Regions from separate parts of the Paenibacillus sp. FSL E2-0190 genome, predicted to be linked through region 2. Evidence: riboswitches for the same ligand, from Rfam matches in the RefSeq annotation. Region 2 holds a riboswitch; the other holds the start of a gene.
What was found. Region 2 has a riboswitch for preQ1 ahead of NST25_RS06075 (queuosine precursor transporter). Riboswitches for the same ligand answer to the same signal wherever they lie in the genome.

Region 1: linked by a shared signal. The riboswitch ahead of queF (preQ(1) synthase) and the one ahead of NST25_RS06075 (queuosine precursor transporter) in region 2 are both predicted to bind preQ1.

Annotation. Positions count from the first base shown of each region.
Region 1 covers NZ_CP150306.1:3,739,484-3,751,590, reverse strand. The annotation lists gene NST25_RS16310 (APC family permease) at 10-1,827, shown strand; gene NST25_RS16305 (iron-hydroxamate ABC transporter substrate-binding protein) at 2,031-3,026, shown strand; gene NST25_RS16300 (iron ABC transporter permease) at 3,247-4,302, shown strand; gene NST25_RS16295 (iron ABC transporter permease) at 4,302-5,336, shown strand; gene NST25_RS16290 (ABC transporter ATP-binding protein) at 5,392-6,192, shown strand; gene murB (UDP-N-acetylmuramate dehydrogenase) at 6,343-7,254, shown strand; gene NST25_RS16280 (hypothetical protein) at 7,319-7,654, opposite strand; PreQ1 riboswitch class I at 7,967-8,010, shown strand; gene queF (preQ(1) synthase) at 8,174-8,647, shown strand; gene queC (7-cyano-7-deazaguanine synthase QueC) at 8,677-9,339, shown strand; gene NST25_RS16265 (6-carboxytetrahydropterin synthase) at 9,339-9,821, shown strand; gene queE (7-carboxy-7-deazaguanine synthase QueE) at 9,814-10,536, shown strand; gene NST25_RS16255 (cysteine hydrolase family protein) at 10,672-11,193, shown strand; gene NST25_RS16250 (VanW family protein) at 11,194-12,012, shown strand; gene NST25_RS16245 (zinc-dependent alcohol dehydrogenase) at 12,094-12,107, shown strand, end outside.
Region 2 covers NZ_CP150306.1:1,400,555-1,412,661, forward strand. The annotation lists gene NST25_RS06070 (methyl-accepting chemotaxis protein) at 1-1,660, opposite strand, end outside; PreQ1 riboswitch class I at 2,026-2,071, shown strand; gene NST25_RS06075 (queuosine precursor transporter) at 2,082-2,795, shown strand; gene NST25_RS06080 (AMP-binding protein) at 3,073-4,554, shown strand; gene NST25_RS06085 (thiolase family protein) at 4,551-5,702, shown strand; gene NST25_RS06090 (MaoC family dehydratase N-terminal domain-containing protein) at 5,699-6,100, shown strand; gene NST25_RS06095 (MaoC family dehydratase) at 6,075-6,416, shown strand; gene NST25_RS06100 (SDR family NAD(P)-dependent oxidoreductase) at 6,419-7,240, shown strand; gene NST25_RS06105 (energy-coupling factor transporter ATPase) at 7,241-8,041, shown strand; gene NST25_RS06110 (ATP-binding cassette domain-containing protein) at 8,026-8,883, shown strand; gene NST25_RS06115 (energy-coupling factor transporter transmembrane component T) at 8,876-9,679, shown strand; gene NST25_RS06120 (nitronate monooxygenase family protein) at 9,686-10,651, shown strand; gene NST25_RS06125 (Xaa-Pro peptidase family protein) at 10,736-11,830, opposite strand; gene NST25_RS06130 (SDR family oxidoreductase) at 12,056-12,107, shown strand, end outside.

The sequences.
Region 1 (12,107 bases), 2.3 Mb from region 2:
GTATCCACCATGGTAAGCAAGGTAAAACGACTATTGATCGGACGTCCGATGAAGTCGAATGAACTCGATCATGAAAAGTTATCCAAGGTTAAAGCACTGGCTGTTCTGTCTTCTGATGCGCTCTCGTCTGTAGCCTACGGAACGGAACAAATTCTGATTGTACTGGTGGCTGCCGGGTTTACTGCCATCTGGTATTCCCTGCCAATTGCATTAGCCGTATTGGGCCTGCTGGCCATCCTGATTTTATCCTATCGGCAGACGATTTTTGCTTATCCGCAAGGAGGCGGAGCTTATATCGTAGCCAAGAGTAATCTTGGTATTCCGACAGGGCTGCTCGCTGGGGGTTCATTATTGGTGGATTACATTCTTACCGTAGCGGTTAGTGCCTCGGCAGGGACGGATGCGATCACATCGGCTTTTCCAAGTCTTCATAATCATACTGTTCTCATCGCTGTATCTGTTATCGTTTTATTAACAATCATTAATCTTCGCGGAGTGACTGAATCGGCTTCATTTATCGCAATTCCAGTGTATTTGTTTGTGGTTTCGATTGTTGTTCTGATTATCTCCGGTATCGTTAAATATGCAATGGGTGGCGCGCATGCGAATGTTCCTGAAATAGGCAGCGCCGTATCTAATGTAAGTTTGTTTCTACTATTAAAAGCGTTTAGCTCTGGTTGTTCAGCCCTAACGGGGGTTGAGGCCGTATCTAATGCGATCCCAAACTTTAAGGCACCGGCTGAGAAAAATGCAGCCAAGACGCTAATGATCATGGGACTTATCCTTGGCTTTATGTTTACCGGAATCACTGTGCTGGCATATTGGTATGGTATTGTGCCAGATGAAAAGGCTACGGTTGTCTCTCAGATCGCTGAATCGACCTTTGGCCGTGGCGGATTGTACTTTTTCATTCAAGGGATTACAGCAGTGATTTTGTTCTTGGCAGCTAATACAGCATATTCAGCGTTTCCGCTGCTCGCCTTTATGTTTGCAAAAGATAAATATCTGCCACATGCATTTATGGTCCGTGGTGACCGCCTGGGCTTCTCAAACGGCATTATTTTTCTAGGAGTTATGTCTATCATACTTGTGACTGCATTCCATGGGAATACGGAAGGTTTGATTCCACTATATGCGGTAGGCGTGTTCATTCCTTTTACCTTATCCCAACTGGGGATGATGGTGCATTGGATCAAAACAAGACCCGCTGGATGGGTGAAAAGATTTGTAGTAAATACCATCGGTATGCTGACTACATTGACGATTACGCTTATATTTATCATTACTAAATTCTCGAGCGTATGGATGGCATTCATTTTCTTACCTGCTGTAATGTTCGTGTTCCACCGTATTCATAAGCATTATTTGAATACTGCGGATCAACTGCGTATATGTCCGGCTACTGATAAACCTGTAATTAAAGGAAGTACTGTAGTTGTTCCTGTTGCAGGGGTTACACGTGCTGTATTACATTCCATCAGCTATGCGAAGTCTCTAACAGATAATGTTGTTGCTGTGTATGTAGGCTTTGATGAAGAAGACATTCATAAGATGGAGCAACGGTGGGAGGAATGGAATCCAGGTGTACGCCTGATTGTTCTTCGTTCCAGATATCGTAGTATCATTCGTCCGTTAGTGAAGTTTATCGATACGGTAGAGTGGAAGACCGCTGCGACGGATCACATCACGATTTTGATTCCACAGTTTATTACCAAACATTGGTGGCAAGCCGTGCTTCATAATCAGACCAGCTTTTTAATCCGCTCGTATCTAATGAATCAAAAGGACGTTGTAGTAGCGACTGTCCCGTATCATTTAAATAAATAAGTAGAAGATTAAAGATGAGGTTATATCCGGAACGTTCGGAATATAACCTCTTTTGTATTTTATATGAAGGAAATTGTTGCAAATCCACAGAATTTGAAATTTATATGTTGACACAGAGAATGAGAATCAATATCATTTAAAAGTGAAGCAGAGGTAAAGGTCACCTTTGAATATCAAAGCAGTTACATATAGGAGGGTTTTTAATGTTTTGGCTTAACAGAAAAAGATCAGGAAGCATGAAAGTGACGATGAGCGGACTAATAGTGATGACGCTAATACTTTCCGCTTGTGGTAATAATAATGCTGAAAGCTCATCAAATGCAGGAACAGCGCCTACAGCAGAATCTACAGAGGCACCTGCTGCACCTAAGACGTTAACAGATGCAATGGGTCATAAAGTAACGATTCCGGCTAATCCACAGCGCGTTCTGGGTTCATATTTGGAAGACTCTTTGGTAACTCTGGGTGTAACTCCAGTAGCTCAATGGTCAGTTACAAACGGCGTTCAGGATTATCTGGCCACTGAATTGAAGGATGTTCCTACAATTAGTTACGACCTTCCGTTAGAGGCTGTAACCAGCTTTGCTCCGGATCTTATTATCATCCCATCGGAGTCTTCTGTTCAGAACGGGATTTACGATCAGTTGAATAAGATTGCACCCACTTATGTAATTGGGGATGAACTAAATCAAGATTGGCGCAAATCGTTGCTCAAGATGGGTGAGATTTTGAACAAAACCCCTGAAGCAGAAAAAGCCATTAAAGATTATGATGTTAAAGCAGCGGCTGCGAAAGAACAGCTTGCAGGAGCTATTGGACAAGAGTCCGCGGCTATTTTATGGTTGGTGCAAAAAAACTTCTATATTGTAGACGAAACCCGCAGCAGTGGAGCTGTATTATATACAGACCTTGGCGTAACGCTGCCTAACTTAGTAACAGAGATCCCAGTAGGAACAAGAGCAACTTGGAATCCGATCTCACTAGAGAAGCTTTCTGAGCTGACCGCAGATCATATTTTCCTTGTAAATAGTGATAAGACTGAGGGTTCGGAGATCCTAGATAGTGCAATCTGGAAGGGCATCCCAGCTGTAAAAGCTGGAAATGTGCATGAAATGAGCTCAACAAGCAGCTGGCTTTACAGTGGTGCGAACGCTGGCAGAAAAATCATTGACGATGTGCTAAAAAGTCTTGTGAAATAAAAGTCGTAGTTCACCATGAATGAGACTGATCATTTCGGTGGGGAAGGGCGTGCAGATCAAGTATCTCGGGATACAAAGATCTGCACCATTTTTTTATAAACCAATCCAATAGTACGGAAAAATCGTTCCTGCAATTGTACAACATAAATATTTTTGCGATAATGAGAATGATTGTTGTTATCATATAAACCATTGTAACTATTGAATAAGGAGACGGCTCATGGTTTCACCCTCAGATTTCGCAAATCGTATTAAAAATGAACCCAAAAAAGCTCTACATACCCGACCGGCAGCTGCCATTGGTATTCTTATTTTTGGACTTGCTGCCATTGCCTTCGGATTGGCACTTTCGGTCTCAGTAGGTGCAGCAGATATCAAGTTAGCTACGGTATGGGAAGCTATATTTCATTTCAATCCAGATTTACAAAAACATCAGGTAATTAGAGAACTGCGATTTCCACGTGCTATTGCTGGCGCCTTAGTCGGTGCTTGCTTCGCAGTAGCAGGGGCTATCATGCAGGGGATGACAAGAAACCCGCTTGCGGATTCAGGGCTGTTAGGCTTGAATGCAGGAGCAGGGGTAGCGCTGGCCATAGTATTTGCTTTTGCACCCTCACTCTCATTCACTTCACTAATGTTGTATTGCTTTATCGGTGCCGCTGTGGCCTCTTTTATCGTATTCGGAATCGGTTCGCTTTCTTTTAATGGCCTGACCCCCTTGCGATTGACATTAGCAGGTTCGGCTGTTAGTGCTTTATTGGTTGCTATTAGTCAGGGAGTAGCTATTCTTTTCAACTTATCTCAGGACATAGCCTTCTGGTTAGCTGGTGGGATGGGTGGAGCTAGCTGGACTCAGATCAAGATTATATTCCCTTGGGTGGCCGTAGCCTTAATTGCAGCAATGATGTTATCACGATCCGTCACATTGCTCAGCTTAGGAAGAGAAGTAGCGGTTGGTCTGGGGCAGCGGACAAGGTTAGTTCAATTGGCATGTATGATTGTTGTGGTTATCTTAGCTGGAAGTGCGGTTTCAACGGTTGGCCCGATTGCTTTTATAGGACTAATTATTCCACATGTTACTCGTTATTTCGTTGGAGTGGACTACCGCTGGATTATCCCTTGCTCCGCAGTTCTAGGGAGCTTATTGATTATCTTTGCAGATATTGCCGCAAGAATGATAAATGCACCGTATGAGACACCGCTAGGAGCTTTAATTGCCATCATCGGCGTACCGTTCTTTATTTATTTAGCGAGTAAGCGGAAGGGGGAGCTGTAATGCCCAAATTAACCCTTACTCCAGATGAAAAAGAACGCCGCACACGCGCCCTAACGGTGTTATCACTCCTTGCTATACTGATCGTCGTTGTGTTTATAGTCAGTATGAATACAGGGTTTATGCGTCTATCCCCACTAGAGGTATTACATACACTCATGGGTGATGGAACACATCAGCAAAAGCTTATTTTATTTGATTTCAGATTACCCCGCATCGTAATTTCATTGTTAGTTGGAGCGGGCTTTGCAGTATCGGGCTGTATTCTACAAAGTCTCGCACGTAATGCACTCGCTGAACCGGCTACGCTGGGCATAAGTGCTGGTGCAGGTTTTGCGGTAATCATTTTTATCTCGTTTTTTCCGGCTACAACAGCAGCTCCGGTATTTGTCTTGCCTCTCCTAGCGCTTGGTGGGGCTGGCCTGACCGCAGCTTTAATCTATATTCTTGCCTACCGGAAGGCAGATGGTCTGTCTCCTACAAGGCTGATCCTTATCGGGATTGCGGTCGCTGCAGGAATCAATGCTTGCCAGCTTGTATTGGCACTTAGGCTTGATCCTAATAATTATCAATTTGTAGCTACTTGGATCGCCGGGAAAATATGGGGTGGGGATTGGAGATTCGTCCTTGCTTTGCTGCCTTGGATCGCGATTCTGTTACCGTTCGCCTTCTATAAAGCCCGGGTTCTAAATGTATTGAATCTAGGGGACCATACTTCATTAGGTCTAGGAATGCGTGTGGAGAAGGAACGTATTCTCCTTCTGGTAACAGCCGTAGCGCTTGCCGGCTCCTGCGTCGCGGTAAGTGGAGGTATTGGCTTCGTCGGCCTGATAGCACCACACCTGGCTCGCAGGCTGGTGGGACCCCGTCATCAGGTGTTATTACCTGCTAGTGCTTTGACAGGGGCGCTTCTTATGATTACCGCTGATACCATTGGTAGATGGGTATTGCAACCTGCCGAAGTTCCTACTGGCATTGTGGTTGCGATTATTGGCGCACCTTACTTTTTATATTTACTCGCCAAGTCGAAAGCGTAAATTAGTTCATACTTAGGAGCATAGCTCCATAAAACTTTTAAGGGAGTTGTAGATCATGTCAGAACGTTTGAATACAGAAGAATTAAGTATTGGGTATGCTGAGGCTACTATAGTTAAGGGATTGAACTTGTCTATCCCTACGGGGAAAATCACCGCACTAGTGGGCGCTAACGGCTCCGGTAAATCTACAATCCTCAAAACGATGGCCCGGATTATGAAGCCGAAGAGTGGCACCGTAATGCTGGACGGCAAATCGATCCATAACTTTTCAACTAAAGAGGTTGCTCGTCAGCTAGCGATTCTACCGCAGAACCCAACGGCTCCTGACGGTCTGACGGTATCTGAGCTGGTCAGCTATGGTCGTTTCCCTCATCAAAAAGGATTTGGCACGATGACCGCAGAGGATCGCAACATCATCTCCAACGCCATCTCTGTTACGGGCATGGAATCTTTTCATGATCGCCCTATTGACCGTCTCTCTGGTGGACAACGTCAACGCGCTTGGATCGCTATGGCGTTGGCTCAAGAAACAGATATTTTATTCCTTGACGAGCCTACAACGTTCCTAGATATGGCGCATCAGCTCGAAGTTCTTCAACTTTTGCAAAAGCTGAATGAGGAAGAAGGCCGTACCATTATCATGGTCGTGCATGATTTGAATCATGCTACTCGTTATGCGCAGCATATGGTAGCGATTAAGTCCGGTACTGTGGTTAGCGAAGGCTCACCTACTGAGGTTATGACACCAGATGTATTGCGGGAAGTGTTTGGAATTGAAGCGGATATCGTTCCGGATCCACGTACGGGTGTGCCACTGTGTCTTCCTTACGAGCTTGCTGCCTATAAAGCTGTGTAATTATCATCTAAAAACATACAACGAACAGGCTCCCGTCATTGACAAGGGAGCCTGTTCGTTGTTACAGTTGTGGTTGCCTACAATTTCATAATAACTCTTTAAAATAGATCAAGGACCATCATTTATACATGGTTAAAGGAGCATGAAAACATGAATATTGACAAAATTCAAGATGATCTAGAGCAGCTAATGACTGCAGGAATAGTGAAAAGTCATGAGAATTTAAAAGATCACGTGTACACTAAAATGGGCGGCAAAGCTGATATTTTGGCTGCACCAGCTACTTATGATGAAATTCAAAAGATCGTTACATATGCAGAACAAAATGGGATAACCCTTACGGTACTTGGGAATGGCTCCAATGTGATTATCCGTGATGGAGGTGTACGTGGAATCGTTCTGCAAACGGCAGGACTGACCGAAATGGGAATTCGCGACAATCTCTTATATGCGCAATGTGGTGCCAAAATAATTGATGTTTCCAGATATGCGCTTGATAAGGAGCTTACGGGTCTTGAGTTCGCCTGTGGCATTCCAGGAACAGTTGGTGGAGCGCTCTATATGAACGCAGGTGCTTATGGCGGTGAGATCAAAGATGTCCTGCATAGTGCACTAGCTATAAATAAGAACGGGCAATTGGTAACTCTGCAAGGAGATGAGCTGCAATGGGGATACAGAAAAAGTGTATTCGCAAGCGGTGAGTATATTGTACTTGAGGCCAAATTTGCTATGACTTCCGGTGATGTTTTAACGATCAAGGCAAAAATGGATGAACTAACTTATTTACGTGAATCGAAGCAACCGCTTGAGTATCCATCCTGTGGGAGTGTGTTTAAGCGGCCTCCAGGCCGTTTTGCAGGTCAGTTAATTCAAGAGAGCGGCTTACAGGGTACAAGAATCGGCGGTGCTGAGGTATCCAAGAAGCATGCGGGATTTATTGTGAATGCAGATAATGCAACAGCCAGTGATTACATCGGGCTAATCCACCATGTAAGAGCGACTGTGAAGGATAAATTCGGTGTAGAGCTGGAAACTGAAGTGGAGATCATTGGAGAAGAATAAATGATAAGCAAAAAGAGCCCGCAGATCGCTGTGGGCTCTTTTTGCTTATCATAATCATGTTCGTTTAATCTACTGAAAGGATGTAATTAGCTCTGTCCGTAGTTATTTCTGCCTTGCGGTCGGCTAAGTCTACGATTTGAAGACCTTCAACAGCTAAATCATAAGTGGATTGTGGCAGGGATACCAGTTCACCATCGGCGTTAAGTGTGCTGCCGAAACCTCTTAATATCAGTGCACTTCCAAGATATTCATCAATTACGTCGTCTGCACTGCGGAAATCTACGGCCTCTAAATTGAAATGAACTTTATCCAGATCACGAAGTTCTTTCTTTTCAATAGCGATTGTTTCATTTAAATGATTGTTAAGCCAATCCATAAGCTGCTGTATACTTTGTTCCATAAAATGCTCCCACCCTTAGCTCGAAGATTATTATGAATAAGTTACCCTTTTCTTAGGATTTGAATCCTTTTTTTTGCCACATCTTAATTAACTGTATGAATAGTTCATGTAATTAAAAAGAAATCCGCGATCAAATTGCCGTGGTTTTTGAGCTTCCTAATCTCTACATACGCAGGTCTATCCACGTTAATCTGGAGTTATTTGCTGATCTATATAAGGTAACAGTAAAGAGTAGAACTTGTCAGGAGCGGGCTACCCATGGTATAGTTCAAGACGCAATATGCTTTAAGAAGAAGTCTGCGCTAAAGTTGTGCAGGAGAGGTTCGCGAACTCCCTCTATAAAAAACTAAGAATATATTAAACAGTACAAGCGGTTGCTGTCCTTTATCCGGACGTTGCTTCCGTTTCTTCTTAGTGGAGCCAAGTTTTCGAAATCTCGTTCTTCTTTCCATTACCGGCCAAGGCCGAAGGAAAAGAGAGGGGTTTTTTGTCGTGTCAGAAGGAAGATTGAAAGAGGAAATGCAAGAAGTTACTTTGCTTGGTAATCAGGGAACACAGTACAAGTTTGGTTATGATCCAGACATTCTGGAGGTGTTTGATAACAAACATCCCGGGCGTGATTATTTTGTTAAATTCAACTGCCCTGAGTTCACTAGCTTGTGTCCTGTAACGGGTCAGCCGGATTTTGCCACGCTGTATATTTCGTATATTCCTGAACAAAAAATGGTGGAATCCAAATCATTAAAGCTGTATCTGTTTAGCTTCCGCAACCATGGTGATTTCCATGAGGACTGTGTCAACATTATTATGAATGATCTGATCTCACTGATGGATCCGCGTTACATTGAGGTATGGGGCAAGTTCACTCCGCGCGGAGGCATTTCAATTGATCCTTATTGCAACTATGGAAGACCGGGTACGAAGTATGAGGCGATGGCGGAACACCGCTTAATCAATCACGACCTCTATCCAGAAAAAGTGGACAACCGCTAAATTCCAACTTGTGATAAGGAGAGATTCATATGAACAAAAAAGCACTCGTCGTATTCAGCGGCGGACAAGATAGCACCACTTGCCTGGTTTGGGCATTGCAGCAGTATGAGGAAGTGCAGGTAGTTACCTTCAACTATAGTCAACGTCATGCGGCTGAAATCGAAGTTGCAACAGAGATAGCAGCTAAGTTTAATGTAAAACAGCATATTCTTGATCTGGGGCTGCTCAATCAGCTGGCACCCAATGCACTTACCCGTCAGGATATAGATATTCTGGCTGGTGAAGGAGATGAGCTTCCAAGTACTTTCGTCGATGGACGGAATTTGTTGTTTTTATCTTTTGCCGCAATATTAGCTAAACAACTGGGGTACTCCCATATCGTCACTGGGGTTTGCCAAACGGACTTTAGCGGTTATCCGGACTGCCGTGATGTTTTTGTGAAATCATTGAATGTTACGCTGAACTTATCTATGGACTATGAGTTTGCGATCCACACTCCCCTAATGTGGCTGGATAAAAAAGAAACGTGGAAAATGGCCGATGCACTGGGGTATTTTGATTATGTTCGCGAACACACACTGACCTGTTACAACGGTATTATTGGCAGTGGCTGCGGTACTTGTCCAGCCTGTCTATTGCGTCAGCGTGGTCTTGAGCAATATGAGGCGGAGAGAATGGAGGCCGGTTCTTAATGCTTAACGAGGTTTCAGTCTGCAAAATATTTACGTTCGATGCGGCACACCAGTTAGTGGGACACAAAGGGAAATGCAGCAATCTGCACGGACATACTTATAAGCTCGAAGTAGTGCTTAAGGGCAAACCTATGGCCGCGGAAGGCCACTCGGATGAAGGTTTCGTCATTGATTTCAGCGATATCAAAATGACAGTACAACAAAGCCTTGTAGATCGTTTAGATCACGCTTTTCTTGCCATGGGAAATGAACCTGTGTTAGAGACGTTAACGAATACGGGCTCCAAAGTAGCCTTGTTGTCTTTCCGCACCACAGTAGAGAATATGTCTTCATATATTGCCTACAAGCTTAAGCAAGCAGGGTTGCCTTTGTACTCGGTAAAGCTATGGGAGACTCCAACCTCTTGGGCAGAGGTGCTGGCTGAAGATGTTCCGGATGAAGGGCCATCCTACCGTTTGTATGGAGGCTGTGATTGTGAGTAAGATTCCTGTAATTGAAATGTTCGGTCCAACTATTCAAGGCGAAGGTGCGGTAATTGGAGTGAAGACGATGTTTGTCCGCACCTATGGCTGCGATTATCGCTGCGGCTGGTGTGACTCCGCTTTTACTTGGGATGGTACGGCTAAGAATAAGGTTCGCATGATGGAAGCAGAAGAAATCATAAATGAATTATTGGCGTTAGCTGGAGATAATTTCGACTGTGTTACGATTTCAGGCGGTAATCCTGCCTTGATTGGTGAAGGAATGGGTACCTTCATCAACCTGCTTCATGAGCGTGGAATAAAAGCAGCGATAGAAACTCAGGGGAGTAAATGGCAGGATTGGTTCAATGACGTGGATGTGCTGACAATCAGTCCTAAACCTCCAAGCTCAGGAATGACAACGAATTGGGAAATGCTAGATAACATCATGAGTAAGATGGAGAAACTGGGTCGTTCTACGCATAGCTTGAAGGTCGTAGTGTTTGATGATAATGATTTTGATTATGCGAAAAACGTTCACCAGCGATATCCGAATGTGCAGCTCTTTCTGCAGCCTGGTAATGATGATGTCACGGAAGAGGGCAACATTTCTGCTCGACTTCTGGGAAGGCTGGAGTGGTTGTTTAATAAAGTAATCGCGGATTCGGGTATGAACAAGGTTCGTGTACTTCCACAGCTGCATGCATTGATCTGGCATAATAAGCGTGGCAAATAAATGTTTGATGAAATCGTCCGGGTATCTGCTTACAGATACTCGGTTTTTATTTTTAACAGTTGTAACTTCTAGTAGGTAGATAGTCTGTCCCAGTTTCTGGTATGATTTTAAAAAAAGCTCTTGGAGGTTATTCATTTGGAACAATCAACAGCATTATTAATTATCGATGTTCAAGAAGCCATGTTCTCCTATGATCTAAAGCTGTACGATGAAGAGGGTGTGATGGACAGGATTGTCTCCCTTCAGCAAAAAGCTCGATTAGCAGGTACTCCTATTGTGTATATTCAACATACCGAAGATGAGGAGTACACAAAAGGTACACCCACTTGGCAGATCAGTCACCGCATCACACCGCAGGAAGGCGAAGTTATCGTTGAGAAGCCTACTTGGGATGCTTTTCACCGAACGGAACTGCAAGATGAACTCCAGAAGCTCGGGATTACGAATCTGGTGATCTGTGGGATGCAAAGTGAATTCTGTCTGGATACGACGATAAGACGCGCATACAGCATGGGATATAAAAGTGTACTGGTCTCAGACGCTCATAGCACCTTTGATAATGGGGTTCTGAGTAGTAGGGAGATCGTTAAGCATCATAATGCGATAATTGGAGGTAGATTCGCCCAGTTACGAGCTGAAAGCGAGGTTCAGTTCTAGATGAATACACCCCAGGCTGCCATGAAGCCTATTCAGCGTTCTCGCCTTAGATTGTTTGCTGGCAAACGATATTTTATTTGGAAAAGATATTTGAAATGGTGCACTGGACGAAGCAAAATAGCGAAGCAGCGTACGGATGAAACTTTAACTTATGCAGCTATGACTCATGCTACCCCGTTATTAAGAAGTCTTCGGAATGTAGATATGGTGCTTCAATACAATAAAATAACTAACTTACGGCTGGCAATTGCGAAGCTGGATGGACTTGTTGTGCAGCCGGGGGAGACTTTTTCCTACTGGAGAAGTATTGGTAAGCCCACTAAGCGAAAAGGGTATCTGGAGGGTATGGTGCTGCATTATGGTGGTTTTCATTCCGGGGTTGGAGGAGGCTTATGCCAGTTGTCTAATCTGATCTATTGGATGGCACTGCATACGCCACTTACCGTTATGGAACGGCATCGTCACAGTTATGATGTATTTCCAGATGAACAACGTACACAACCTTTTGGAAGCGGGGCGACCTGTTCTTATAACTATTTGGATCTTCAATTAAAAAATAACACCGCTCAAACGTATCAACTAAAGCTCTGGCTGGACGATAGCCATTTACACGGGGAGTGGAGATGCAATGAGCAGGCGTTTTATGATTATGAAGTATACGAAAGTGATCATAGGATTAGTCTAGAGCCTTGGGGCGGATATATACGCAGTAACAAGATCAGTCGAAAAGTATATACACGCTCTGGAGATCTAATTGGAGATGAAGCTGTAACTGATAATTACGCACTAATGATGTATTCTCCGCTTCTTCATGGATAAGAGGGTAGGGCTTAGGGATATAACATAGAAAGGCATGAAAATTATATCTCTAGACCATCTCCAAAGGAGCGGATTAACAGCATGAAAGCACTAAC
Region 2 (12,107 bases):
GGAGTTTCTTGGCTTGCTCATACAGATGTTTAACAGTTTCTGCATGACCTTCCAGTTCGACGCGCTGCCGCTCTGAGTTAGCAGCGAGTGTGTCCGCACTTTCTTGCGATCTTGATGTAATTTGTGCAGTTTCTTCGACGGAAGCACTGACTTCTTCTGTACTTGCTGAGATTTGCTGTGTAGCCGCAGATACGGATTGGATGCTGTGATTGATGCTTTGGATAAGAATCAGGAGGTGATTAAAGGCATCACCTGCTTCTGCTACTTTGCCGACTCCAGAGGCAACCTCAGAATTCACGTGGTTCATCTCGGTAACGGAGCGACTCATATCTTCTTGAAGCCCAAGTAGGAAGTCACGGATCTGTTCGTTTGCGTTACGGGATTGTTCAGACAGCTTGCGTACTTCTCCCGCAACAACAGCAAAGCCGCGTCCATGCTCTCCTGCGCGTGCAGCTTCAATTGAAGCATTTAGCGACAGCATTTGGATCTGTTTCGTAATTTCAGTAATACTGTGAACGACTTCTCCGATCATTACTGAACGCTCATTCATGATTTGTAACTGATCCAGCGACTGTAGGGAAGCACGTTCAACCTGGCGCATTTGCAGCACAGCGCTTTGAGCAATTTCATTACCGCCACTTGCTTCAGTGGAAGCCTCACTGATTTGCTCCGTGACTTCATTCGCTGCTGAGGCAATACTTTGAATGCCTAAATTGATTTCTTCCATTGCTCTCGAGTTATCTGATGCACTGCTAGCGATAGTCGTACTACCTTTGCCGATTTCTACTACCGATGAGCTGGAGTGTTCCGCCATATCATTGAGAACCTCAACACGTTCTTTTAAAGAGTTGGAATCCGCAACGACAGTATTAGAGGTTACCAGTACATGTCCAATCATTTCTTTCAGGCGTTGGGTCATCGCTTGGAAGCTTACGGACAACTGTGCAACTTCGTCATTTCCTTTAACTGATAATTCTTCGGTGAAATCTCCCTCTGCGAGCCGGGCACTATAAGCTGCCAGTTTTGAGATTGGACGTGTTATACGCACACTCATGAACCATGCACCAGTTAGGCCGATGATCAACGTCAGAAGTGTGATTCCGGCACTTGTCCATAGAATACTGTCTGTTTTTTCTTGAATGAAGCTTACGTCACTGCTTACACCGATAACCATCGTACTTCCGGGAATACCGATATAAGCTGTTTTATGTATACCATGTGCGTCGCTATATGTATCGCTTAGTCCAGTTTTTCCTTTAGAGGCTTGTTGCATTGCAGAGGATACGGTGACACTTTCTGCCCGTTGCAATTTTGCATCGTGATCTGCGGATAGAATCTCAGCTTCTTTTCCCTTCAGATTGACCAGAAAAATGGTTTCCACTCCATGTTGTTTCCTCTTTTCCTGAAAATAGAACTCGAGATTGGTGGCAGACTGATCGTTCTTATTTAGGGTTTGCTGGGCGTGCATTACGTTGAGATTCTTATATACGTCCTGAGCAGCGGCAGTAAGGATTTTGTTAATCTGCGGCATAACATAGCTGTTGAAGATACTGATAGAGATAAAATAGAAGCTGGTGCTTAACAAAAGAGACGTGAGCAACAGAACAACAAATAATAAACGCGTAAATTTGCGACTGATCGAATGCTTGATACGAAACATATCGTTCTCTCCTTTTTTTATGGACGGTGAGGTCATTTCTTTTTGGTCTTCACTAGATACTCCATGCCAACTGCTGGAAATTGGCGACCCGAGATATATTCCATAGTTATGTCATATTTCTACTAAATGGATCGGGAATAAGGTGTTTGATACTATTCTATAGAATTAACCTCTGGATGAATAGTGAAAGTTTTGTCCTATAGAGCATTTTTTTCTGAAAAAAATGAATTATTGCTGACTATTTTAGATAATTGGCGAAAAAAAAGAAATGGAACTACCAATTTCATATAAGAATATTATTTTTATGGATTGTTAAGCGCTATTGTGATAGAGTATTAATGTTTTGTTCCGAAAATTTAATATTGTAAGCCGCGGTTCGTAACCATCCCGCGTAAACAAAACTAGGAGGAATTTCAGTAATATGTTTAATTTGCTGTGGGGAGTTTTATTTGTTATTGTCAATTTTGCTTTTTTTCTACTCTGTTACCGCTTGTTCGGGAAAAGTGGAATGTATGCCTGGGTAGGTATTGCTACTGTAATTGCTAACATTCAGGTAGCTAAGACGATTGCTATGCCATTTGATATTGTGATGACACTCGGAAATACGATGTATGTCACTTTATATATGACCAGCGATTTACTTAATGAGAAGTACGGAAGAGCGGAAGCACGTAAAGCGGTCTGGTTTGGTTTCTTCACCTTGCTTATGACTACTGTCATTATGCAGATGGTATTAGTATTTAAGCCGCAGGAGACCGATATCGCTCAGTCTTCTTTGGAGACGATTTTTGGGCTGATGCCTCGACTAGCTTTGGGTAGTCTTACTGCTTACTTCATTAGTCAGTTCCTAGATGTTCGGTTGTACTCTTGGATTCGTAAATATTACAGCACCTCAAGTCAGCTGTGGATTCGTTCCAACGGTAGTACGATGATTAGCTCCTTTGTGGATACACTTATTTTCTGTACCATTGCGTTTGCGGGCTTGTATGACTGGAATGTATGGCTTGAAATTTTGCTTACGACTTATCTAGCGAAGTTCTTACTAACCGCAGTAAGCACACCTATCTTATATATCGCCCGAACCTTTACTTTTGCTGAAGAGGGTTCACCATCATCCGTTCAAAAGAAGGACTAAACAACAATACAGCCAGCGCGTACCGATCATAATCGATGCGTGCTGGCTGTTTTTTCGTTGTAAGATGGACTTAATCGTTACATGAAAGATGTGTACATAAAAATAATATAAAGCTAAAATAAGCTATCGTAGCAATTCTAGCGGGTTAGTTTAACAGGAGCGCCTGCGATGGCGCTTATCACATATCCTTTAGTTTGGGCTGGACTTGCGGGGCAGTCCGATTGAAGAGAATGTATATAATCGGTAGTCACAGAAATTACGAACAGGTGTGATCAGGATGAATCTAGTAGTTCCTATACTGCGTCATGCAGCACAGCAGCCCGACAGCATTGCCTTAACCCATGACCAAGCAAGTCATACCTATGCCACATTAGTAAAAACGATGCGGAGAATCGCGAATGGCTTACAGCAAAAGGGTCTGAGGCATGACAAAATCGCGATTTTATCTACGAATCGTATTGAATTTGTTGAGGTTTTTTTGGGGGCGATTTATGCGGGCTGTGTTCCCATTCCCTTAGATCCCAAATGGAGTGCTAATGAACTGCAGGTTATTATAGAGCAGTGCCAGCCGACAATGATTTTTGCCGAGCCGGAAGCCGCAAAGAATCTGGTTTTCAAGGATCAAGTAATCCAAACATTGACCTTCTCAAATGAACGAACAGGTTCCTATGATCAGTGGTTGGCTGCCCTGAAGCCGGAGGCTGAGTTGGATGAGACGAATGAATTATTATTTATTGGCTTTACGTCAGGCACAACCGGATTGCCCAAAGGTTATATGCGTACCCATTTATCATGGTTAAAAAGCTTTGAGGTTTCGAATATTGCTTTTGAATTGGACGCTATGAAGGATGTTTTGGCACCAGGTCCATTTGTGCATTCCCTATCCTTATTCGCCGTAATGCAGAGTCTATATGGTGGAGCAACCTTTCATATCACACAAAAATTTAGTGCCACGCAGGTGTTAGAGTTGTGTCAGCAAATTCCGGGCGTGGTGCTGTTCGTCGTACCAACAATGATCGAATCCATGATGCAGCAGGCTGTACCTGGGCAGATACAGATTGATGCGATGATTAGCTCAGGTGCAAAGTGGTCGGAGTTGTCCAAGAAAAGGGGCATGGAAGTGTTTGGTGGAGCGCGGCTTTATGAATCCTACGGTTCTTCAGAAGCGAGCTATATTAGTTATTTGAATGTTCTGACCGAGCATAATCCGACCTCTGTAGGCAAACCTTATCCCGGGGTGCAAATTTCCATTCGTGATGACCAGTTCCGGGAAGTCCCTCCTGGGGAGATTGGGCAGCTATATGTGCGTAGTGATATGATATTTTTAGGCTACCATCAATTGCCGAATGAGACAGCAGCAGCTTTTAGAGAGGGATGGCTTGTTTTAGAAGACTATGTTTATCAGGATGAAGCTGGTTATTTATATATGGCGGGACGTTTGAAGAATAAAATCATATCCGGAGGGCTGAACGTTTATCCGGAAGAAATAGAGAGGGTGCTGGAGTTTCTTCCGGAAATAGATGAAGTGATGGTGCTTGGCGTGCCTGACGATTACTGGGGAGAACAGCTGATAGCTCTCGTGAAGTGGAGCGGAGAACAGCATTTATCTGTCGAAGATATTAAGAATTATTGCCGCCAGTATTTAGCGAGCTACAAAGCGCCGAAGCAGCTGCTAACCGTGGATGAATTTATCTATACAAGTAGCGGGAAAATTGCCCGGCAAGCGATGAAAGACTATGTGAAAAGAGCGATGATATGATAGAAGCAGTAATTGTCATGGCAAAACGTACACCGGTTGGCAGAATGGGTGGCTTATTAAGTACACTTGAGCCGGAGGCATTACTGGCGCCGCTTATTCAGCATATTGTAGCCGAAACGAACTTGCCTAAAGAACTGATTGATGATGTCATTATTGGGAATGTTGTGGGCCCAGGAGGTAATATTGCCCGGGTAGCTGCGCTTGAAGCGGGGCTGCCTGTTTCGGTTCCGGGTGTCACCGTGGATCGTCAGTGCGGATCTGGGCTAGAGGCAATTAATATAGCAGCAAGACTGATTCAAAGCGGCGCTGGTGAGATTTATTTAGCAGGTGGTGTCGAAAGTACGAGCCGTGCTCCATGGAAAATGGCTAAACCACAGACGTTAATGGGGGTTCCACAGCTGTATACCCGTGCACATTTTACGCCTAGCTCTTACGGCGATCCGGATATGGGAATTGCTGCAGAGAATGTAGCTAGGAAATACGGGATTTCTCGAGAAGAGCAGGATCAATATGCCTTAAAAAGCCATCAAAAGGCGGTTCATGCTCAGCAAAGTGACCGGTTTCAGCAGGAGATAGTACCTCTTCAGGTAGAGGGGCAGTGGGTGAGCACCGACGAATGTCCTCGGGCAAATACGAGTCTGGACAAGCTGCAAAAGCTGCCGCCAATTTTTGAAGAAAAGGGTACCGTCACTGCTGGAAATGCCTGTCCTATTAATGATGGCGCAGCGCTTCTATTAATGATGTCTCGTGAGAAGTGCCAGCAGCTTAAGCTTACCCCTATTTTGCGGGTCGTGGATGCGCAAGCTGCGGGTGTAGATCCGAACTATTTGGGTATGGGGCCTGTACCAGCTGTGCAAAAGGTGTTAAAACGCCAAAAGCTTACCGTTGCCGATTTAGATATCGTAGAGTTTAACGAAGCTTTTGCTTCACAAGTATTGGCATCACTGAACGAGCTTCAAATTCCACAGGAAAAGGTCAATCTTGGTGGGGGGGCATTAGCAATAGGCCATCCATACGGAGCTTCCGGGGCTATGTTAATGACTCGCTTATGTGCTGAAATGCAACATGCCCCTTACCAACGAGGGCTTGCTACTCTGGGAATCGGCGGTGGGATAGGTCTGGCAACACTCGTGGAGGTTATAGAATGAACAGTGTCCGACATCAGATCCATATGACTGCTGAATGGATTTCGGACTATGCACAGAGTATTGAAGCACCCGTGCAGACGATAAATGGAAAGCTGATCGCTCCTGCGACGATGCCTATTATTTTCTGGCAAGACTTCGATATTCCTTGGTTAATCATCGGTGAACCCTTGCTTCACGGCACTCAGAAATTTTCATATCAGGCTCCGATTACGGCGGGGATGATTTTGGATTGTGAATTAGCGTTAACGGGCGAGGTGCAAAAAGAAGGCAGACAGGGTAAACTGACTTTTTACACACATACGCTGGTTTGTAGGTGTGAGGGTAAGCTAATAGTCACCGCAGAAACGGTGTTAATTCGGGTAGGTGATGATCATGATAAAAAAGTGCATAACAGCTGAGGCTATCCGGCAATATGCAACTGCTTCCCAAGATTTGGCGCCTATACATCTAGATGCAGAGGCCGCAGCCAAGGCTGGTTTGGAGCGACCCATCGCACATGGGATGTATCTTATGGGATTAGCCCAATCTTTGTATATTGCTGAGCACCCTACACAGTGGATCACTCAATATGATATGAAATTTCATAAGCCAATAGAGGTCGATAGTGTCGTGATTTTTGATTTTGCAGCGGACGATTGCTTTGTGAAAGTGATCCTTACAACAGAAGCTGGTGATGTTATTGCTGCGGGAGCTTTTGCAGTGAAAGAGGTGTAGTGATGACTAGAGTAGCCTTAATTACTGGAGCAACAAGAGGGATCGGACGTAGTATCGCCATGCAACTTGGCAAGTCAGGTTATATAGTGGTTGTAAATGGTACGAAACAAGTCTTAATTGATGAGGTTGTGCGCGAGATCCACCAGGCAGGCGGAGAGGCACTAGGGTACGCTGCTAATGTAGCCGATTCCGCCGCAGTCACTGCCATGGTAGGTGAGGTCATTGCCCGATACGGTCGTATCGAGGTGTTGATAGCTAACGCGGGAATTGTGCAGGATCAGAAATGTCAACGTATGACGGATGAACAGTGGAAGAATGTTCTGGATGTGCATTTAAATGGCACTTATTATTGCATTCAACGAGTATTACCACATATGCGTGAAACAGGTGGGGATATCCTGTTGATGACCTCTGCTGCTGGACTAGCAGGTTCCGTAGGTCAGGTGAATTATAGTGCAGCCAAGGCTGGAATACTGGGCATGATGTGGACGCTCGCAGCAGAGCTGAAACGTGACCAGATTAGGGTCAATGCGATTTCTCCAGCGGCATTAACGGATATGACCAGACCAATAATTGACCATTTGAAGGAGAAACATGCCAGTCGTAATGAACCTTTGCCTGATTTTTGGAGAATAGGTGACGCGGAGGCTATTGCTTCCTTCGTGACTGCATTGTTGAGGGAGTCCGACGCGGATTTAACCGGTGAAATCTTTGCCGTGAATGGATCAAAAGTGACAAAATGGGAGAAGCCTGCACCTGCATTTTCCGAGAATAGCATTGAGGCATTTTTTGCTGCTTGGCACCGTCAAAAGGGGACTGAATAAATGCTTACCTTCGATCAAGTTTGTTTTTATTATAAAAAAGGACAACCTCTTCTGGAGGATATTAGCTTTACGATAGACGCAGGGGAGTTTGTGGCGATAGTCGGGGCGAATGGTTCTGGCAAATCCACTATTGCAAAGCTCATGGACGGACTGCTGCTGCCGCGAAAAGGGACTGTACAATTTAAGAGCTTGGACACAGCAAAACCAACGGATCTTGCGGAGATTCATCAGCAAATCGGTTTTGTTTTTCAGAATCCAGAGGATCAATTTATCACCACAACCGTTATGGATGAGGTGCTTTTTGGTTTGGAGAATATCCGTGTGCCGAGGGAGGAAATGCGCAGCCGATTGGATCATGCCTTACAGGCCGTTCATATGGAGGATTATCTGGAAGCTATGCCACATCAGCTATCTGGAGGCCAAAAGCAACGTGTCGCTATCGCAGCTATATTGGCGATGCGCCCGCAAGTCATTATTTTTGACGAGGCTACCTCAATGCTTGATCCCCAGGGAAGACAGCAGGTTCTTTCTATCATGCAAGAGCTGCATCGTCAAGGCCTGACCCTAATTCATATCACCCACCATATGGAGGAAGTGCTTGCAGCAGAACGCGTATTGCTCCTGCACCAAGGACGACTTGAGTTTGACGGCGATCCACTGACTTTTTTTGAATCCATGCCTGTTGCGGACTATCAATTACAACTGCCCTTCGCAGTGCGTGTACATACATTGCTCCATTCAGCAGCACCGCTAACAGCCGATTGGAAGGGGAAAATTCGATCACAATGGTCTACCAATTAAAAAATCTAAGTGTGAACTATGCCGATCATGTGGCTTTGCGCAATATAAACTGCACTATTCCTGAAGGCAAATGGATTTCTATTATCGGTCCAACAGGCGCAGGAAAGTCTACCTTTGTCAAAGTGCTGAAGGGCTTGATTCCCACCGCAAAAGGAGACTATTGGATTAACCAGCAGCCTGCCAGCAGAGATGCTAAAGGACGCTTAAAGGTTGTCCCCGAGTTGGGTTTCGTTTTTCAATATCCGGAGCATCAGCTATTCGAAACAACGGTGCATAAGGAGCTTGCTTTTGCTCTGAATCAGCAGGGTGCTTCACGTCAGCAAATTACAGAGGCGATTGAAATGATCTTGCCGCAAGTGGGTTTGCCAGAGGGGATTCTCCCCTTAAATCCATTCCAGCTAAGTGGTGGTGAAAAGCGCCGTGTAGCTATTGCCTCTGTACTGATGACAAATCCGAAGCTGCTGATATTGGATGAACCGACAGCGGGTCTCGATCCAGCTAGCCAAGTGTCTTTGCTGAGGCTACTAAAGGAATGGCAGCAACAAGACAATCGCACCATCCTCTTCGTTTCGCATCAGATGGGTGATGTTGCCGAATTCTCAGATGAGGTCATGGTTTTTCATGAAGGTCAGTTAAAAGGGCATCATGATACCAGAACATTGTTTCTGGAAAAGGAAGAATTACTGCTGGAACTTGGACTATCCTTGCCTGAACCCGTACAGCTCTTGAAGCTAGTGGAGGAATTATCTGGTCAGAAGATTGAAGTTGCCAGCTGTAAAGAGCAGGATATCTTCGAAGCGATTTTGCCGATTTGGCATTCGAGGGGGCAAGGGCATGGCTGATTCCGTATTAGTCGGTCAATATGTGGAGACACATTCGATTTTTCATCGTTTAGATCCTCGTACAAAGCTTGTAAGTATCGTGATGCTCATGCTTAGCTTTATGATGCTTGGTACGGGGCTTAGTTATGTTGTTGCAACCTTTTTTGTATTGGGAATGTTATTACTGTCTAAAGTTCCTGTGCATTTTTTTTGGCGAGGGCTACGGCCGGTATTATTTATTTTATTATTTACTTTTGTTTACAATGCCGTGTTCACCAAGGGGACGATTCTCTGGTCATGGTTTTTTATCGAGGTGACTGAAGAGGGATTGCGGATAGGATTACGTTTTGTATGGCGGATTATATTGCTCATCTTGTTGGCCTCAATTCTGACATTAACTACTAAACCGCTAGACTTAGCTTATGGTCTGGAGAAGCTGCTTGCCCCTCTATCCAAATTGGGGGTACCCGTAGAACAGTTCTCTTTAATGATAGTGATTGCGATCCGTTTTATCCCTACTATCAAGGAGGAGCTTGATCGTATCCTTCTCGCACAAAAGGCTAGAGGTTATGATCTTACAGTATTATCACTGCCTAAACGGATATATGCGTACATTCCGATCATTATCCCTCTGCTCTTCACAACGATTCAACGTGCTGAACAGCTGAGCTATGCAATTGATGCGCGTGCTTATGGGAATGGTAAAGGAAGGACTTCTTTTAAAAGACTGCAATTTCAACAAATAGATTATTTGGCAGGGGGAGCTGCCCTTTTAATTGCCGTGATTCTGCTTTGCTTAAAGATAGGAAAGGTGTAGATGAAGATGAAATGGAACACCCGTATTACGGAGTTATTGCACATAGAATATCCTATTATTCAAGGAGGACTTGCTTATTTAGGTTATGCAGACCTTGCGGCTGCGGTTTCAAATATCGGTGGACTGGGTCAGGTCACAGCAATGAGTCTTCCGGATGCGGAGGCCTTACGTGCAGAAATACGTCGGGTACGAACACTAACGAACAAACCATTTGGTGTTAATTTTGCTATCGGCATGCATGGGATTGGTTATGAAGATCGGGTGCAGGTCGCCATCGAAGAGCAGGTTCCCGTGGTGAGCCTCACTGGAGGGAATCCAGCCCCTATACTGGAAATGTTACAGCCCACCGATATTAAAACACTCGTGCTCGTCTCCTCACGCAGACAAGCCCAAAAAGCTGAACAATTAGGGGCTTCTGCGGTTATTGTTGTTGGGCATGAGGGAGGGGGCCACTTAGGGCGTGACGATGTTGGAACCATGGTGCTCGTTCCCCAAGTGGTTGATGCGGTTAATATTCCTGTGATTGCTTCCGGAGGGATCGGAGATGGCCGTGGATGGATGGCTGCTCATGCACTTGGGGCTGAAGGAATCGAAATGGGCACTCGTTTCGTTGCTACAGTGGAATGTGTTCATGCGGCCGCTTCTTATAAAAAAGCTTTAGTAGAAAGCTCAGAGTCGGATACGGTTGTAATCAAACGTTCTATTGGAGCACCCGCACGAGTGTTACGTAGTGACTACATTGATCAAATTCTTGAAATCGAGCGCGTGACACCGACCTATGAAGCATTAAAAGAGTATATCAGTGGTGCAGCCAACAAGCGCTGGATCTATGATGATATCAAAGAAGAGGGCATCGGCTGGGCAGGTCAAGTGACAGGAATGATCCAAGATATTCCTACAGTCGCGGAGCTGATCGGCAGGATGGTGAAAGAGGCTAAGTTGGTTCGCGGGATGTGGGGAACACAGGTTTGAATTTAAAAAAACACAGAGCGGCGATTCTCTCATTATTTGAGGAATCGCTGCTCTGTGTTTTTGGCTGTGGCTTGTAATTCTTTTCTATAAATGAAGAATAGTCAGTTCCTTAGGGAAGCTTGTTAAGGTCTCTGCACCTTCAGCTGTAATAATCAGATCATCTTCGATACGTACACCCGCTAGTCCAGGCACATAAATTCCTGGCTCAACGGTGAACACATTGCCGATTTCGATAATGTCGTCGTTCTGTCCGTGAAGTGATGGATATTCATGAACATCCATGCCCAGTCCGTGTCCGACACGGTGTAAGAAATATTCTCCGAATCCAGCTTCTTCAATCACATCACGTGCAGCTTTGTCGACTGAGCCGAAAGGTGCTCCAGGATTGGAGGCAGCGATCCCAGCTTCGTTGGCAGCCAGCACAGTGTTATAGATAGTGACTAGCTTGTCGTCCACGGATTCAATAGCAAAGGTACGTGTAATATCAGAAGCATAACCATCGGCATACACCCCGATATCAAACATCAGGAAGTCGCCGGGTTGAATGACCCGGTTGCCCGGAACACCGTGAGGCAGGGCAGTTTTCGGACCAGAAAGCACCATAGTGTCGAAGGAAGGGCCGGAAGCGCCAACCTTTTTCATTAGATATTCTAGCTCCGCTACTAGATCGTTTTCTGTAACGCCTGTTTTTACGTGGGTAAGAACGCGGCGCAAGGCTTCCTCAACTAGCTCAGCGGCATGTTTCATGCGCTTAACTTCATCCGGGGTCTTTTTGGAGCGCATGCTGCGCAGCAATGGACCAATATCACTAAACCTTTCAGCTGGAACAGCAGCGGTTAGGTGCTCAAAACGGGCTACTGAGAAATGTTCTTTTTCTATGCCGAGAGTACCTAGCTTACTGCTGCCGAAACAATCTTTTAGCAGGTTATAGGGATTATCAGTGTCAGTGTGAGTTAGGATTTTGGTGACCGAAGAGGCTGCTTGAGCTGCTTCTGCATCCAATGCAGGCAGAATGAGCATAGGCTCTTCTCCGCGTATCAGCAGCAGACCCAGAAAACGTTCATGCGGATCGCTGGCGAAGCCGGTTAAGTAGTAGACATGCTTAGGATCTGTTACGAGCAGGGCATCCAGACCTTCGCCTGCCATTTGCTGCTCTAGGCTTGTCAGAGCATTATTCATAGTTGGTGTTCCCCTTTCAACTTCACGATTAGAACTGCAATATTCCTATTATAGATCAAAAATAGACCAGACGCACCTGACGAACTATAACTATCGTTGGCTAATCATGACATGAAGCTTTTCTTAACCCTACTAGTTGGTGTAACATATCTTTAAATATACTTCTCCTAAGGTTAGGCTGAAGCTTATTCGGGTACGGTTGTTGAGAGAGGAGTGATTCTTGCAATGAGAGGAACAATCGCACTTGTTACCGGAGCGAATTCCGGTATGGGGCTGG